DNA from 3 places in the Methylibium sp. Pch-M genome. Region 2 is predicted to be linked to each of the others. Evidence: predicted binding sites of a transcription regulator. Region 2 holds the regulator's gene; each other region holds the start of a gene.
The links. The regulator HrcA, encoded in region 2, represses chaperone genes, less so after heat shock. The targets are predictions, from matches to a motif close to TTAGCACTCNNNNNNNNNGAGTGCTAA.
Positions count from the first base shown of each region.

Region 1 (5,750 bases), 220 kb from region 2:
CGTCAGTGTCAGCACCAGCGACTCGTTGCGCGCCTTGTCCCGCTTGACCAGCGTCTCGGCCACGCGGACCTGGCACAGCCGGGTGCCGCACTCGACCGCGTGCACCGCCATCCGTACGGGACGGTCGTCGACCCGCGTGTTGAACATCCGGCGCTCGCCACGAGCGAGCGTGATCGGTGGACTGGCCAGCGGGGCGTCGCCGGCCAGCCGCTGGCCGTCGGCGTCGAGCACGATGTAGTAGGTGGTGTCCGTTGCGCTCGTGCGCAGCGACTGCTCGGTCTGCTGGTTCAGCTCGAACTCCACCTGCCCGTCGATCACGTGCACCAGGTTGCCCAGCGCCAGGGCCCAGTCGCTCAGGCCGACGTCGTAGGCATCGCTGGTGCGCTGCAGCTGACCGCGCAGGTCGAAGAACAGCCGCACCGGCGCGATCAACACCGTGAGGAGCACCACCCACAGCAGGAGGGTGGCCTTCAGGCTGTTGAGCATCACTGCACGGAGGGAGCGGCTCCGGCGACTTCTTCCACGAGGTAGCCGAAGCCGCGCACGGCGCGGATGCGCAGGCCGGCCGGCTCGATCTTCGGCCGCAGGCGCGAAACGTAGACTTCGACCGCGTTTTCCGACAGCGCATCGTCCCAACCACTGATGGCCTGCAGAATCTGCTCCTTGCCGACGACATGTCCGACCCGGCTGAGCAGGTACTCGAGCACGGCCCATTCGCGCGCCGACAGATCGAGCGGCTGTTCGCCGATCCAGGCCCGGTTGGCCTCGAGGTCCATGCGCAACCCGCCCATCGAGAGCACGCTGCCCTGGCGCGCCTGGTGACGGCGCGTCAGCACCTTCACCCGCGCGATCAACTCGGCCAGCGCGAACGGCTTGACGAGGTAGTCGTCAGCGCCCATCTCGAGGCCGTGCACGCGGTCCTCGATCGCGTCGCGCGCGGTCAGCATCAGGACCGGCAGGGTCGAGCCCTGCTCGCGCACACGACGCAGCGTCTCGAAGCCATCGATGCCGATCAGGCCGATGTCGAGGATCAGGAGGTCGTAGGGATCCGTCTTGACCGACGTCGGGACCGGTTCGCCGCGGGGCGTGTGGTCGACCACCCAGCCTTGCGAGCGCAGTGCGCGCGCCGTCGACTCGGCCAGTGCCGGGTCGTCTTCAGCCAGCAGGATGTGCATGGAGGATGGGTCTTGCGCGAGTGCCTTGGAACGGTGAATCATGTTCGAAGTGGAAGCGATGACCATGGTCCGCACTGTAGCGCGCAGGCCTGCCTCCCCGTCGACCCGCATCGTCTCCGCTGCGTTCGGCAGCGTACTGACGGTGGGCTGACGCCAACCTGAGGGGAGATGCACGCCGGCCGCGCGGTCCGGCGTCAGCAGAAAGCCTGGATTCCCGTGATGGCCCGCCCGAGGATCAGGGCATGCACGTCATGCGTGCCCTCGTAGGTGTTGACCACCTCGAGGTTGACCAGATGGCGCGCCACGCCGAACTCGTCGGAGATGCCGTTGCCGCCCATCATGTCGCGCGCCATCCGGGCGATCTCCAGGCTTTTGCCGCAGGAGTTGCGCTTCATGATGCTGGTGATCTCGACCGCCGCCGTGCCTTCGTCCTTCATGCGCCCCAGTCGCAGGCAGCCCTGAAGACCCAGCGTGATCTCGGTCTGCATGTCGGCCAGCTTCTTCTGGATCAGTTGGTTGGCCGCCAGCGGCCGGCCGAACTGCGGGCGGTCGAGCACGTACTGGCGGGCGCGGTGGAAGCAGTCCTCCGCCGCACCCAGCGCTCCCCAGGCGATGCCGTAGCGGGCGCTGTTGAGGCAAGTGAAGGGCCCCTTCAGGCCGCGCACCTCGGGAAAGGCGTTCTCCTCCGGACAGAACACCTCGTCCATGACGATCTCGCCGGTGAGCGAGGCCCGCAGGCCGACCTTGCCATGCACCGCCGGGGCTTCCAGCCCCTTCATGCCCTTGTCCAGGATGAAGCCTCGGATCTGCCCGCCATCATCCTTGGCCCAGACAACGAAGACGTCGGCGATGGGGCTGTTGGTGATCCACATCTTGGCGCCGCTGAGGACGTAGCCACCCTGCACGGCACGCGCGCGGGTGGCCAGGCTGCCGGGGTCGGAACCGTGGTTGGGCTCGGTGAGGCCAAAGCAGCCGATCCATTCGCCGCGGGCGAGCTTGGGCAGGTACTTCTGCTTCTGGGCTTCGGTACCGAAGGTGTAAATGGGCACCATGACAAGCGAGCTCTGCACGCTCATCATTGAGCGGTATCCGGAATCGACACGCTCGACCTCGCGGGCCACCAGGCCGTAGCAGACGTGGTTGAGGCCGGCGCCGCCATAGGCTTCGGGGAGCGTAGCGCCGAGCAGGCCGAGCTCGCCCATCTCGCGGAAGATGGCCGGGTCGGTCTTCTCGTGGCGAAAGGCCTCCAGCACACGAGGCGCCAGGCGGTCCTGGCAGTAAGCCTGCGCGGCGTCGCGCACAGCGCGTTCGTCCTCGCTCAGCTGGCTGTCGAGCAGCAGGGGGTCATCCCAATGGAAGCTGGCGGCCATGGCGGTCTCCGGGTAAGAAACGCAGTCTAGCGAGCTCGCAGCGACCGGGGTGACAGGCCATCGAACCTCGGCCGCAACAGCCTTTGTAAGCACATGCTCACTACCGAAAAGGTTTTGACTTGCCCAATCGAAGCAGCTCGATCCGGGCAGTCCTTGGCCCTTCCGTCTTGGAGTTTTAGCACTCGTTTTACGTGAGTGCTAATATTGACGGAACGAAAGGAGGTTCTGGATGTCTTTCGATGCCATGAACACCACGCTGTCGCTTAACACTTCCGCGGGCTCGCAGGCGCTGACGGTGCGCGACCCGTGGGCGCTGGTCCCGTCGCTCGGCGACCTGAATGCCTATATCGCCGCCGTGAACCGCCTGCCGATGCTGACGCTCGAGGAAGAGCAGTCGCTCGGCCAGCGGCTGCGTGACGAACACGACCTCGAGGCTGCCGGCCGTCTGGTGCTGTCGCACTTGCGTCTGGTCGTGTCGGTATCGCGCCAGTACCTGGGCTACGGGCTTCCTCACGGCGACCTGATCCAGGAAGGCAATGTCGGCCTGATGAAGGCCGTCAAGCGCTTCGACCCCAGCCAAGGCGTGCGACTGGTCAGCTATGCGCTGCACTGGATCAAGGCCGAGATCCACGAGTACGTGCTGCGCAACTGGCGCATGGTCAAGCTGGCGACCACGAAGGCGCAGCGCAAACTGTTCTTCAACCTGCGCTCGATGAAGCAGGGTTTCAAGGGCGATGCCACCGACAGCGACCTGCACCGCAGCACGCTGACCGATGCCGAGATCGACATCGTGGCCAGTGAACTCAAGGTCAAGCGCGAGGAAGTCATCGAGATGGAGACGCGCCTGTCGGGAGGCGATGTCGCGCTCGATCCGCAGACCGACGACGGTGACGAGAGCTACGCGCCGATCGCCTATCTGGCCGACGACCGCCACGAACCGACGCGTGTGCTCGACGCCCAGCGCCGTGACGCGCTGGCCGGCGACGGCATCGGCGAGGCGCTGGATGTGCTGGACGCGCGCAGCCGACGCATCGTCGAGGAACGCTGGCTCAAGGTCAACGACAACGGCTCGGGCGGCATGACGCTGCACGAACTGGCCGCCGAGTACGGCGTCAGCGCCGAGCGGATCCGTCAGATCGAGGTAGCCGCGATGAAGAAGATGCGCAAGGCGCTGGCCGCCTACGCCTGAGTCTCCGACGTGCCTTGCAGCGACGACAAAGCGGCCCGCGGGCCGCTTTGTTCATGGGGCAGGCGATTCTTCAGGCCAGCAACTGCTTCAGATCGGCCACCCAGGCCTCGATCGGCTGTCCGTAGCGCACGAACAGACGGAGCCGCCCTTGCGGATCGTAGACGTAAGCGCCTGCCGTGTGGTCCATCGTGTAGCTGTCCGCCGCCTTGCCCGGGACCTTGCGGAAGAAGGCCTTGAAGGACTTCGCGACCGCCTGGGTCTGCTCGGGCGTGCTGCGCAGCGCGACGAAGCTCGGGTCGAAGCTGCTCATATAGGCCTTCAGGATCTCCGGCGTGTCGCGCTCCGGATCGACAGTGATGAAGACTGCCTGCAGCTTGTCGCCGTCCGCACCGAGCTGCTTCTTCACGGCGGCCAGTTCGGCCATCGTGGTGGGGCAGACATCGGGGCACTGTGTGTACCCGAAGAACACCACGGTCGCCTTGCCCTTGAAATCGGCCAGCGTGCGCGGGCGCCCATCGACGTCGCTCAGAGCGAAGTCGCGTGCGTAGTCGGCGCCGGTGATGTCGATGCCCTTGAAGGGCTCGGCGGGCTTGGCCGCCGGGTCGCAGGCGGCCAGCAGCCCGAGCGCGGCACAGACGGTGAGAACGGCGAGCCTGCGCATCATGGCGTACCCCGCAGCAGCGGGCCCAGGTAGTGGTCGAGCAACAAGGCCGCGAACAGCAGCGACAGGTGCCAGATCGAGAAACGGAAGGTGCGTCGCGCCAGCGCTTCGCTGTAGTGGCGCCACAGCCGGAAGGCATGGCCGCAGAAGCCCACGCCCAACGCGCAGGCCGCGACCAGGTAGATCCAGCCGCTCATGCCGTAGACGAAGGGCAGCAGGGTCGCGGCAAACAGCACGAAGGTGTAGAGCAGGATCTGCAGGCGCGTGAAGTCGTTGCCGTGCGTCACCGGCAGCATCGGCAGACCGGCCCGCGCGTAGTCTTCGGCGCGGTAGAGCGCCAGCGCCCAGAAATGCGGCGGCGTCCACAGGAAGATGATCAGGCAGAGGATCCACGGTTCGGCGCCGAGTTCTCCGCGCATCGCGGCCCAGCCCAGCACCGGCGGCATGGCGCCCGAGGCGCCCCCGATCACGATGTTCTGCGGCGTCGCCGGCTTCAGCAGCACGGTGTAGATCACTGCATAGCCGACAAAGGTGGCGAAGGTGAGCCACATCGTCAGAGCATTGACCCAGACCCACAGCACGGCCATGCCGGCCGCACACAGCAGCACGGCGAAGCTGAGGGTCTGCGTGTTGCTCAGTTCGCCCTTCGCCGTCGGGCGCCAGGCCGTGCGCTTCATCTTCGAATCGATGGTCTGCTCGACCAGGCAGTTGAAGGCTGCGGCGGCGCTGGCCACCAGCCAGATACCGATCGAGGCCGCCAGGGTCACGCCCCAAGCAGGCAGCGACGGCCAGCCGGGCACGGCCAGCAGCATGCCGATGGCTGCGCAGAACACGATGAGCTGCACCACGCGCGGCTTGGTCAGCGCGCTGAACTGGCGCCAGCGCGACAGCCAGGTGTGCAGCGCGGCGGGTGGGGTGGCGAGGGTCTCGGACATGTCTGCGGCAAGAAGCAATTCTAGGAAGCGCGGCGCGCCACGAGCGGCGCGGTAGCCCGGGACGACGCGGCAACCGGGCGCGCCGATGTGGTACGCAACAGCAGCGCCGTCAACAGCAGTACCAGCGCGGCCGCGCCGCCAGTGTGGGCCACGGCCGCCAGCAGCGGCCAGTCGAGCACGACATTGCTGACGCCGGTGACGACCTGCCACGCTGCCACGCCGACCAGCCCTGTGGCGTAGCGGCGCAGCGCCGGTTCTCGCACCAGCCGCCACACCAGCCAGACCAAGCCACCGAGCAGCAGCAGCGCACCCAGGCGATGCGTCATGTGGATCGCCGTCAGCGCCGCGAACGGCAGCCACGCGCCGTCCTTGCCCACGCCCAGCGGGCGCAGCACGGCGAAGCCGTGCTCGAAGTCCATC
Region 1 covers NZ_CP029606.1:1,166,192-1,171,941, forward strand. The annotation lists gene C1M51_RS05500 (sensor histidine kinase) at 1-486, opposite strand, end outside; gene C1M51_RS05505 (response regulator transcription factor) at 486-1,286, opposite strand; gene C1M51_RS05510 (acyl-CoA dehydrogenase) at 1,370-2,545, opposite strand; gene rpoH (RNA polymerase sigma factor RpoH) at 2,790-3,734, shown strand; gene C1M51_RS05520 (SCO family protein) at 3,805-4,398, opposite strand; gene cyoE (heme o synthase) at 4,395-5,330, opposite strand; gene C1M51_RS05530 (heme A synthase) at 5,351-5,750, opposite strand, start outside.
Region 1: rpoH (RNA polymerase sigma factor RpoH) is a predicted target of HrcA. The motif match lies at 2,721-2,747, and genes of this name have one in related genera.

Region 2 (5,750 bases):
CGTTCGAGCTCGATCGCGTCGGTCAGTGCGCGGTGCTGGTCGAGCGCCTCGCCGGGGGCACCGGTGCTCAGCGGGTGGCGGCGCCGCGTCTCGGAGAAGCGCCGCACCAGCGCGTGCGTGCTGGCGTCGAGGAAGATCGCGCGCACCTTCACGCCCTCGCTGCCCAGCTGCGACAGGCTCGGCAGCAGCGCCGGCAGCGAGCGGGCGCTGCGCACGTCCACCGCCACCGCGATGCGGCGCATCGCGCCGTCGGTGCGGGCCTGCTCCAGGTGCAGGAATTGCGGCAGCAGCTCGGGCGGCAGGTTGTCGACGCAGTAGAAGCCGGCGTCCTCCAGCGCATGCAGCGCCACCGACTTGCCCGAGCCGGAGATGCCGGTGACCAGCACCACCTCGCGCGGCGCGTCGGGCAGGGCCGGTGCCACGGTGTCCTGGCTCATGCCCGCTGCCGCTTGTGTCCACCACGACCACCGGCCGCGGCTGGGGGGGCCGGCGGCGTCGATGTCGCGGCCGCCAGCAGCGCCTGCGCATGGGCCAGGCTGGTGCCGCCGGCCGCGCCGCCGCCCAGCATGCGGGCGATCTCCTGCACCCGCGCCTCGCCGGTGACCGGGGCGACCTGGCTGCGCGTGCTGCCGCCCTGCGCGGCCTTGCTGACCACGCAGTGGTGGTCGGCACAGGCGGCCACCTGTGGCAGGTGGGTCACGCACAGCACCTGCCGGTCGCGGCCCAGGCGGCGCATCAACTGCCCCACGGCATCGGCCACGCTGCCGCCGACGCCGGCGTCGATCTCGTCGAAGATCAGCGTGCCGGTCTCGCCGAGCTCGCTGGTGGTGACCGCGATCGCCAGCGCGATGCGCGACAGCTCGCCGCCCGAGGCCACCTTGGCCAGCGCGCGCGGCGTGCTGCCGGCGTGCCCGGCCACGCGAAACTCGGCCGCCTCGCGGCCATGGCGCTGCGGCTCGGCCAACGGCTCCAGCGCCACCTCGAAGCGCCCGCCGGCCATGCCGAGCTGCTGCATCGCCGCCGTCACCGACGCGGCGAGCCGCGGTGCCGCAGCCTTGCGCTGCACGCTGACGGCCTGTGCCGCGGTGTCGTAGGCCTGGCGGGTGGTCTTCACCCGGGCCTCCAGCGCGTCGAGGTCGGTCGCGGCGTCGAGCCGGGTGAGCTCGTCGCGCCAGGCCGCGCGCAGCGCCGGCAGCTCCTCGGCCGGGCGGCGGAAGCGCCGCGCGAGGCCCATCCACGCCGCCAGCCGCTCGTCGAGCGCCTGCAGGCGCTCCGGGTCCAGCTCGCCGTGGCGCAGCGCCGCGTGCAACGTGTGGGCGGCGTCCTGCAACTGGGCCTGAGCGCTCTTCAGCACCTCATAGGGATCGCGCAGTGCGGGATCGTGGTCGAGCACGCCCTCGAGCGCACCCAGGGCCTGGGCGCTGCGCGCGTCGGCCGAGTCGTCGTCCTCGCTGATCGCGGCCAGCGCCGCATGCGCCGCGTCGAGGATGGCCTGGGCGTGGCTCAGGCGGTGGTGCTCGGCGTTGAGCTCCGGCCACTCGTCGGCGCCGGGTGCCAGCTTGTCGAGCTCGGCGATCTGCCACTGCAGCCGCTCGCGCTCGCGTTCCAGGTCGGCCTGGCGGGTGCGCGCGTCGGCGAGCTGTTCGCTCGCGCTGCGCCACGCGCTCCAGGCGGCGGCCAGCGGCGCGGTGTCGAGGCCGGCATAGCCGTCGAGCAGGCCGCGCACCGCGTCGGGCCGCGTCAGGCTCTGCCAGGCGTGCTGGCCGTGGATGTCGACCAGATGCTCGCCCGCCTCGCGCAGCTGGCCGATGGTGGCCGGGCTGCCGTTGATCCATGCACGGCTCTTGCCCTGGGCGTCGAGCGTGCGGCGCAGCAGCAGGGGGTCGTCGCCACCGTCCTCTTCGTCGGCGAAGCCGGCGTCGGCCAGCCACGGCCGCAGCGAGGCCGGCGTGTCGAACTCGGCGCTGATCTCGGCGCGCGTCGCGCCCTCGCGCACCACGCCGGCGTCGCCGCGGTGGCCGAGCGCGAGCTGCAACGCATCGACCAGGATGGACTTGCCGGCGCCGGTCTCGCCGGTGAGCGCGGTGAACCCGGCATGCAGGTCGAGCTCGAGCGCGGGCACGATGACGAAGTCGCGCAGGGCGATGCGCTTCAGCATGGGGTCTTCCTCAGCGCGCCGCCCACGGCTCAGGAGTGCGCGCCGTCGGGCAGCACACCTTCGTTCCAGTGCAGCTTGCGGCGCAGCGTGGCATAGAAGTTCCAGCCGCGCGGGTGCAGCACGCGCACGCGGTGCTCGCTGCGGCGCACGCAGATGCGGTCGCCGTGCAGCAGGCTGGCGAGGCTCTGGTGGTCGAAGTTCACGCTGGCGTCGCGGCCGGCGACGATCTCGATGCGCACCTCGCTGTCGTCGGGCAGCACGATGGGGCGGTTGGACAGCGCATGCGGCGCGATCGGCACCATCAGCCAGCCCGAGATGCCCGGGTGCAGGATCGGTCCGCCGGCCGACAGCGCATAGGCGGTCGAGCCGGTGGGCGACGAGATGATCAGCCCGTCGGCGCGGAAATTGGCCACGAACTGGTCCTGCACATCGACCCGCAGCTCCACCATGCCGGCGCTGGCACCGCGGCTCACCACCACGTCGTTGACGGCGAAGGTCTCGTAGATCACGTCGAACTCGTCGCCCGAAGGCCGCTTGACGCAGCCTTCCAGCATGGTGCGGTGCTCTTCCTCGTAGTCGCCGGCGATCATCGGCGCGATGGTCTCGCGGAACTCGGCCATCGGGATGTCGGTCATGAAGCCGAGCCGGCCCTGGTTGATGCCGATCAGCGGCACGCCGTAGCGCGCCAGCTGCCGCGCGGTGCCGAGCATGGTGCCGTCGCCGCCGACCACGACCGCCAGGTCGCAGTGCTTGCCGATCTGGGCGGCGTCGAGCGCGCCGTAGTCGGGCAGGCCGACGGCCATGGCGGTGGTGGTGTCGAGCGAGACCTCGAGCCCCTGGTTCGTGAGGAACTCGGCCACGCTGGCAAGCACCTGGCGACTGCCCGGCGCCTGGTATTTGCCGACGAGGGCAGCGTGACGGAAACGGCTCGCCATGGTGAGAGAAATTACACCACAGCCATTCGACGCGGCGCGCACCTCGCCACATGCCCGCAAAACCGCGCCCTACAATGATTTCCACCATGCTCGACGAACGTGCCAAGACCCTGTTGAAGACGCTGGTCGAGCGCTACATCGCCGATGGTCAGCCGGTCGGGTCGCGCACGCTGTCTCGGGCGTCCGGGCTGGAGCTGAGTCCGGCCACCATCCGCAACGTGATGGCCGACCTGGAGGAACTGGGCCTGATCGCCAGCCCGCACACCAGCGCCGGGCGCATCCCCACGGCGCGCGGTTACCGGCTGTTCGTGGACACCATGCTCACCGCGCGGCCGCTCGACATGGTGCGCAGCGAGCCGGGCCTGGCCGCCGCGCAAGAGCAGTTGCAGCCCGACCAGCCGCAGCGCGTGATCACCCACGCGGCCCAGGTGCTGTCCAACCTGTCGCAGTTCGTCGGCGTGGTCACCGCGCCGCGCAAGGCGGGCGTGTTCCACCACATCGAGTTCATGCGCCTGGGCGAGCGGCGCGTGCTGGTGATCCTGGTCTCGCCCGACGGCGACGTGCAGAACCGCGTGATCTTCACCGCGCGCGACCACAGCCCGGCCGAACTGGTGGAGGCCAGCAACTTCATCAACGCCCACTACAGCGGCCTCAGCATCGAGGCGGTGCGCGAGCGACTCAAGACCGAGATCGACGCGCTGCGCGGCGAGATCGCCCTGCTGATGCAGGCGGCGGTGCAGTTCGGCAGCGAAGCCGCCGACGGCGAGAACGAGCAGGTCGTGGTGTCGGGCGAGCGCAACCTGCTGACGATGCAGGACTTCTCCAGCGACATGGGCTCGCTGCGCAAGCTGTTCGACCTGTTCGAGCAGAAGACCCAGCTGATGCGCCTGCTCGACGTGAGCAGCCGCGCCGAGGGCGTGCGCATCTACATCGGCGGCGAGAGCCAGATCGTGCCGTTCGAGGAGCTGTCGGTGGTGTCGGCGCCGTACGAGGTGGACGGCAAGATCGTCGGCACGCTGGGCGTCATCGGTCCGACCCGCATGGCCTACGACCGCATGATCCAGATCGTCGACATCACCTCACGGCTGGTGACGCAGGCGCTGAGCCAGAAGTAGCGGCGCGCTCAACCCGGCCCGATCATCCGCTCCGGCCGCACCCACGCATCGAACTGCTCGCCCGTCAGGTGCCCCGAGGCCACGGCCGCCTCGCGCAGCGTCAGGCCCTCGGCATGCGCCTGCTTGGCGATCTGCGCGGCCTTGTCGTAGCCGATGTGCGGATTCAGCGCCGTCACCAGCATCAAGGAGCGCTGCAGCAGCTCGGCGATGCGGCCGCGGTCCGGCTCGATGCCGCGCGCGCAATGCGCCTCGAAGCTGCGTGCGCCGTCGGCCAGCAGCCGGAGGCTCTGCAGCACGTTGTGGATGATCACCGGCTTGTAGACGTTGAGCTCGAAGTTGCCCGAGGCGCCGGCGATGTTCACCGCCACATCGTTGCCCATCACCTGGCAGCACGCCATCGTCAGCGCCTCGCACTGCGTCGGGTTCACCTTGCCGGGCATGATGGAACTGCCCGGCTCGTTCTCCGGGATGCGCAGCTCGCCCAGCCCCGAGCGCGGGCCCGAGGCCAGCCAGCGCACGTCGTTGGCGATCTTCATCAGCGACGCCGCCAGCGTCTTCAGCACGCCGTGCGCATGCACCAGTGCGTCGTGCGCCGCCAGCGCCTCGAACTTGTTCGGCGCCGACACGAAGTCGGTCCCCGCGGCCTGCGACAGCGCCTGCGCCACCCGCGTGCCGAACTCCGGGTGCGCATTGAGGCCGGTGCCCACCGCGGTGCCGCCCAGCGCCAGCTCGCGCAGGTGCGGCAGCGCGGCGCGCAGGTGGCCGATGCCGTGCGCCAGTTGCGCGACCCAGCCCGACATCTCCTGCCCCAGGCTCAGCGGCGTGGCGTCCTGCAGGTGGGTGCGGCCGATCTTCACCAGGTCGGCGTAGGCGCGTGCCTTGCCGGCCAGCGTGTCGTGCAGCGGGGCCAGCGCCGGCAGCAGTGTGTCCTCGATCGCGCGGACCGCGGCCACGTTCATCGCGGTGGGGAACACGTCGTTCGACGACTGCCCTCGGTTCACCTCGTCGTTGGGATGCACCCACCGCTGCTCGCCCACCGGCCCGCCCAGCAGTTGCGAGGCGCGGTTGGCCAGCACCTCGTTCATGTTCATGTTGCTCTGCGTGCCCGAGCCGGTCTGCCACAGCGACAGCGGAAACTCGCCGCCATGCCGCCCGGCGATCACCTCGTCGGCCGCGGCCATGATGGCCTCGGCCTTGCGCGCGTCGAGCACCCCCAGGTCGCGGTTCACCTGCGCGGCGCAGCGCTTCACCAGCGCCAGCGCCAGCAGCAGCTCCGGCGGCATGCGCTCGGTGGAGATGTCGAAGTGGTGCAGCGAGCGCTGCGTCTGCGCCCCCCACAGCCGATCGCCGGGCACGGCGATGTCGCCGAAGCTGTCGCGTTCGATGCGCGCGGGGGTCGTCGTTGCCGTCGTGGGCGTCGTCATGGCGTGCCTCCGGATTGCAGGGCCTGGGCCATGGTAGCGATGCCTACAATCCGCGCTGGTGCCGGGTCGATCGCCTTCCTGGAAGCAAGCGCTTCGCGGAACGCCATGGTCCCGAGCA
Region 2 covers NZ_CP029606.1:1,381,234-1,386,983, reverse strand. The annotation lists gene rapZ (RNase adapter RapZ) at 1-437, opposite strand, end outside; gene recN (DNA repair protein RecN) at 434-2,158, opposite strand; gene C1M51_RS06545 (NAD kinase) at 2,188-3,093, opposite strand; gene hrcA (heat-inducible transcriptional repressor HrcA) at 3,180-4,208, shown strand; gene fumC (class II fumarate hydratase) at 4,217-5,632, opposite strand.

Region 3 (5,750 bases), 980 kb from region 2:
GCCCATCTCGATCATGTCGCCGTAGGTGCCGTTGGCGGCGTTGTAGCCGTAGTTGCCCTTACCGGCGAGCACGGCGTTCACCACCACGCTGGCTTCGTCACCGGCGTTGGTGACGATGATGCGCAGCGGCTCCTCGATCGCACGCAGGATCAGCTTGATGCCGGCGTCCTGGTCGGCGTTGTCGCCCTTGATCGCACCGGCGGCCTGCTTGGCGCGCAGCAGCGCCACGCCACCACCAGCCACGATGCCTTCTTCCACCGCGGCACGCGTGGCGTGCAGGGCGTCTTCGACACGGGCCTTCTTTTCCTTCATCTCGACTTCGGTGGCAGCACCGACCTTGATGACGGCCACGCCGCCAGCCAGCTTGGCCACGCGCTCCTGGAGCTTCTCGCGGTCGTAGTCGCTGGTGGCTTCCTCGATCTGCACGCGCACCTGCTTGACGCGGGCTTCGATGTCGCCCGCTGCGCCGGCGCCGTCGATGATGGTGGTGTTTTCCTTGCCCACCTCGACGCGCTTGGCCTGGCCCAGATCGGCCAGCGTGACCTTCTCCAGCGTCAGGCCCACTTCCTCGGCGATCACCTTGCCGCCGGTCAGGATGGCGATGTCTTCCAGCATGGCCTTGCGGCGGTCACCGAAGCCCGGTGCCTTGACGGCCACGACCTTCAGGATGCCGCGGATGGTGTTGACCACCAGCGTCGCGAGCGCTTCGCCTTCGACCTCTTCCGCGATGATCAGCAGCGGGCGGCCCGACTTGGCGACCTGCTCCAGCGTCGGCAGCAGGTCACGGATGTTGCTGATCTTCTTGTCGTAGAGCAGCACGAACGGGTTGTCGAGCACCGCGCTCTGCTTCTCGGGGTTGTTGATGAAGTAGGGCGACAGGTAGCCGCGGTCGAACTGCATGCCTTCGACCACGTCGAGCTCGTTGTTCAGCGACTTGCCGTCCTCGACGGTGATGACGCCTTCCTTGCCGACCTTGTCCATCGCCGAGGCGATGATCTGGCCGACGTCGTCGTCCGAATTCGCCGAGATCGTGCCGACCTGGGCGATTTCCTTGCTGGTGGTGGTCGGCTTGGACTGCTTCTTCAGCTGCTCGACCAGGCTCACGACGGCCTTGTCGATGCCGCGCTTCAGGTCCATCGGGTTCATGCCCGCGGCCACGTACTTCATGCCTTCGCGCACGATGGCCTGGGCCAGCACGGTGGCGGTGGTGGTGCCGTCGCCGGCGTTGTCCGAGGTCTTGGAAGCGACTTCCTTGACCATCTGGGCGCCCATGTTCTGGAGCTTGTCCTTCAGCTCGATTTCCTTGGCCACGGACACACCGTCCTTGGTCACGGTCGGGGCACCGAACGAACGCTCGAGCACCACGTTGCGGCCCTTCGGGCCCAGGGTCACCTTGACCGCGTTGGCCAGGATGTTCACGCCTTCGACCATGCGCGCGCGGGCTTCACCGCCGAAAACGACGTCTTTAGCTGCCATGTGTATTCTCCGAATTCAGTACGTTGATCTGTCCAGGTGCAGGGGAGGTGCCGTTCGGCTTACTTCTCCACGACGGCGAACAGGTCTTCCTCGCGCATCACCAGCAGTTCGTCGCCATCGACCTTGACGGTCTGGCCGCTGTACTTGCCGAACAGGACGCGGTCGCCGACCTTGCAGTTCAGGGCGATGAAATCGCCCTTGTCGTTGCGCTTGCCCGGACCCACGGCCAGCACTTCACCCTGGTCGGGCTTCTCGGCGGCGTTGTCGGGGATCACGATGCCCGAAGCGGTCTTGGTTTCCTGTTCGAGGCGCTTGACGATCACGCGATCGTGCAAAGGACGAAGTTTCATCGCATCTCCTTGATGGGTATCGAATATCTACGGACTTATTTCGCGCAGTTAGCGCAAGCTCACAATTGCGCAGTCGGAGACGATGACGCCACCTCCGATTTGTTAGCACTCAGTCTGCGCGAGTGCTAGCGACAGATTATAGGGGCCGCTCACGGCGTTTCAATAGCGCCGCGTCCGGGGCGTGACGAAGGCCCGACTTGCGGCGGGCCGCAGCGGTCAGACTCCCGCCGTCTCGATCTCGCCGAAGGCGTGGTTCAGCCAGAGCTTGAGGCGCTGGCGTTCCATCAATCCGAGGCTCGGGCCTTCGCCGCCCGGCGAGTTGCGCGCGGCCCAGAAGCTGCTGTTGCTGGCGTCGATCTTCTGCACCACCGAGTCGTGCAGGCGCTTGAGCGTGATCACGCGGGCACCCAGCGCCAGCGCGCGGTCCTGCTCGCCCGACTTCTCGAGCTGGCTGAAATCGTCCCCGCGGAGTTGGTTGCGCACCAGCACGTAGCGCAGGCGCCGGCCGAAGCGGTCGAGCAGGCGCTTGAGCAGGTCGACCGAGTCCTTGCCGGAGTCCATCACGTGCCAGTAGTGGATGGCCACGCCCGACATGTCGGCCAGGTCCAGCACGCCCGACTCGTCCATCCACTTCACCAGAGGATCATGGGTCTGTGCTGCCAGGTCGACCAGCACACGGCGGCCCGGAGCCTCGATGGCCGCCTCGACGATCGCATCCAGCGCCTCGTAGCGATCGGCCAGCACCGGCGAGGCGTAGCCTGCATAGAAGCGCATCAGCGAGCCGTGCGAACGGTCGGTATCGAAGCCGGTGAACGGGACCTCGTGGTCGATGAGGTACTGCGCCAGCAGACGCGACACGAGCGATTTGCCGACACCGCCCTTCTCGCCGCCGATCATGTGGATCCTCGACGTGGTCGCGGTCTCGAGCGTGGGAATCTGCGTCATGCTGCTCAGCTCTCCATGGCGAAAGGCGGAACGTCGGCCGGCGGGATGCCAGGTCGAATTCGTCGCCCGGTGCGGGACATTGTGCAACGCAGCGAGTTGGGCCACACGGTGGGCCGCGCGATATCGCATCGCGTTCTGCTCCGCGACACGGCCCCTCGGCGGGGCCGGAACGGCTTCTATCATTCGGCATGTCCTCACCCGCTGCGCCGGCTGCCGGCCCGCCCTGGCTACAACGCTGCTTCGGTCCGTGGGTCAGGCTCGTGTCGCGCGAGACGCTGCGCGCCGACCTGCTGGCCGGCCTGCTGGGCGCCGTGCTGGTACTGCCGCAGGGCATCGCCTTCGCCTCGCTCGCCGGCCTGCCGCCGCAGTACGGCCTGGCCACCGCCATCCTGCCGTGCATCGTCGCGGCGCTGTTCGGCTCCAGCCTTCACGTGATGTCGGGGCCGACGAACGCGAACTCGCTGGCGCTGGCGGCCATGCTCACGCCGCTGGCCTGGGTGCGCAGCCCCGACTACATCGAGCTCGCGCTGACCGTCACGCTGCTGGTCGGCGTGATGCAGACCCTGATCGGCGCGCTGCGCCTGGGCAGCATCGCCAACTTCATCTCGCCGGCGGCCTTGCTCGGCTTCACCGCCGGCGCCTCGGTGCTGATCGCGCTGCATGCCCTGCCCGACCTGCTGGGCATGAGTTCTGGCACCGGGTTGAGGCCGATGCTCGAGGCCCTCTGGCAGCGGCCGCTCGAGGTGGTGCACCTCGGTTCGCTGGTCGTCGGCGTGGTGGCCCTCGCGGTCACGCTCGCCGTGCGGCACTGGCAGCGGCGCTGGCCCGCGCTGCTGCTGGGGCTGGCGGCCGGCACGCTGGTCGCGGTGCTGCTGAACGCCGGCCATGAGGACGGCACGTTCTGGCACGTCGAGCAGATCGGTGAGGTGCCGCTGCCCTGGCCCCGCTGGCACTGGCCCGACATCGACATCTCGCGGCTGCGCGACCTGGTCAGCATCGCCTTCGCCCTGACGCTGGTGGCGCTCGCCCAGTCGATCTCGATCGCCAAGGCCGTGGCCGCCCGCTCGGGCCAGCGCATCGACGCCAACCGCGAGTTCCTCGGCCAGGGCCTGTCCAACGTGGTGGGAGGCCTGACCTCCGCCTATGTCTCCTGCGGATCGCTGAACCGTTCGATCCCCAACCTCGAGGCCGGTGCGCGCACGCCACTGGCTTCGGTGTTCTCGGCCGGGCTGCTGCTGTTGCTGGTGCTGGTGAGTGCCCCGCTGCTGGCGCTGATCCCGAACGCGGCGATCGCCGCGGTGCTGCTGCCGGTCGCCTGGAACCTGCTCGACCTGCCCGGCTGGCGGCGCCTGATGCGGCTCGAACGCAGCGACTTCGCGATCGCTGCGGCCACCGCGGTGGCCACCGTGAGCCTCAGGCTCGAGATCGCGATCCTGCTCGGCAGCATCCTGTCGCTGAGCAGCTACCTGCAACGCACGGCGCGGCCGGCCATGCGCACGATGGGGTTCGATTCCGTGGCGCCGGACCGCCCCTTCGTCGTGCTCGACGGCCAGACCGAGGCGCTGCCGGAGTGCCCGCAGCTCAAGCTGCTGCGCATGGAGGGGGCGGTCTACTTCGGCGCCGCCCAGCACGTGTCGGACACCCTGCACCACCTGCGCGCGGCGCCCGCCGCGCCGCGCCACCTGCTGGTCATGAGCAAGAGCATGAACTTCATCGACCCGGCCGGGGCCCAGGTCTGGGACGAGGAGCTGCGCGCCCGCCGGGCCGACGGCGGCGACCTCTATTTCCACCGCCCGCGCCCGCCGGTGCTGGAGCTGTGGGAACGCTCGGGCTTCCTCGACACGCTCGGTCGGGACCATGTGTTTTCCGACAAGCACAGCGCAATCGCACGGATCGTGCCGCGCCTCGACCCGGCGATCTGCGTCGGCTGCAAGGTCAGGATCTTCGGCGAGTGCGCCCACCAGCCCGGCGCGCCGCCGGCGCCGGAGATCTGAACCGCCGCGGCCCGATCAGCTGCGCGGTTGCGGTGCCGGCGGCGGCTGCACCGACTGCGCGCGCGCGACGCGCGTGGTGCCGCCGGTCGAGATCAGCACCACCTGGTCGCCGGGCTGGAAGCTTTCCTTGCCCTGCGCCTGGACGATGGCACGCCGCTCGCCATTGCGCAGCTGCACCATGATCTCCAGCGCCTGCTCGCGCGTCGCGAGCCGCTCGGTGGCATTGCCGACCACCGCGCCCGCCACCGCGCCCAGAACGCCCACCACCACGGCTTCACGGCGGCCGCCGACCGAACTGCCGGCCACGCCACCCGCCACGCCGCCGGCCACACCGCCGATGCCCGACTGGCTGCCGTCGACCGTGACCTCGCGCACGTTGACGACGACCGCGTCCTGCACGGTCGACAGCCGCTGCGCGTCGCCGCGCTGGACCACATCGGGACTGGTGGTGGAGCAGGCGGCCAGGGCCAGCACGACGCCGGCGATCAACAGGTTCTTCATGTGAGCTTCCTTCACGCACTGGGCGATCACGGCACAACGAGGCCGCCCTCGGGGGCGTTGACGCCACGGAGCGGTTGGAGTCGGGGCGCGCGCCCGCGGTTCAGCCGCGCGCGGCGCCTGGGCGGAATTATTTCACCGCGACTTCAACCATGCAGGCGGCTGGAGCGCGGCACGCTGGCCAGCAGGAACTCCATCTGGTCGACCAGGATGCGGCGGCCGCGCAGGATCATGTCCTCGTGCAGGCTCGGCACGTAGGGGAGGTAGAGCAGGCTCATGCGCGCCTCTTCCGGCGTGCGGTTGGCCTTGTGGCCGTTGCAGCTGCGGCAGGCGGTGATGCAGTTCATCCAGCTGTCGAGCCCGCCGCGCGAGGTGGGCTGGATGTGCTCGCGGGTCAGGTCGTCGGCATGGAACTGGCCTCCGCAGTAGGCGCAGATGTAGCGGTCGCGCACGAACAGCTTGGGGTTCGACAGCGCCGGCGTCTGCC
Region 3 covers NZ_CP029606.1:2,357,020-2,362,769, reverse strand. The annotation lists gene groL (chaperonin GroEL) at 1-1,476, opposite strand, end outside; gene C1M51_RS11340 (co-chaperone GroES) at 1,536-1,826, opposite strand; gene C1M51_RS11335 (mobilization protein) at 2,043-2,771, opposite strand; gene C1M51_RS11330 (SulP family inorganic anion transporter) at 2,960-4,765, shown strand; gene C1M51_RS11325 (glycine zipper 2TM domain-containing protein) at 4,781-5,266, opposite strand; gene C1M51_RS11320 (HNH endonuclease) at 5,410-5,750, opposite strand, start outside.
Region 3: C1M51_RS11340 (co-chaperone GroES) is a predicted target of HrcA. The motif match lies at 1,929-1,955, and genes of this name have one in related genera.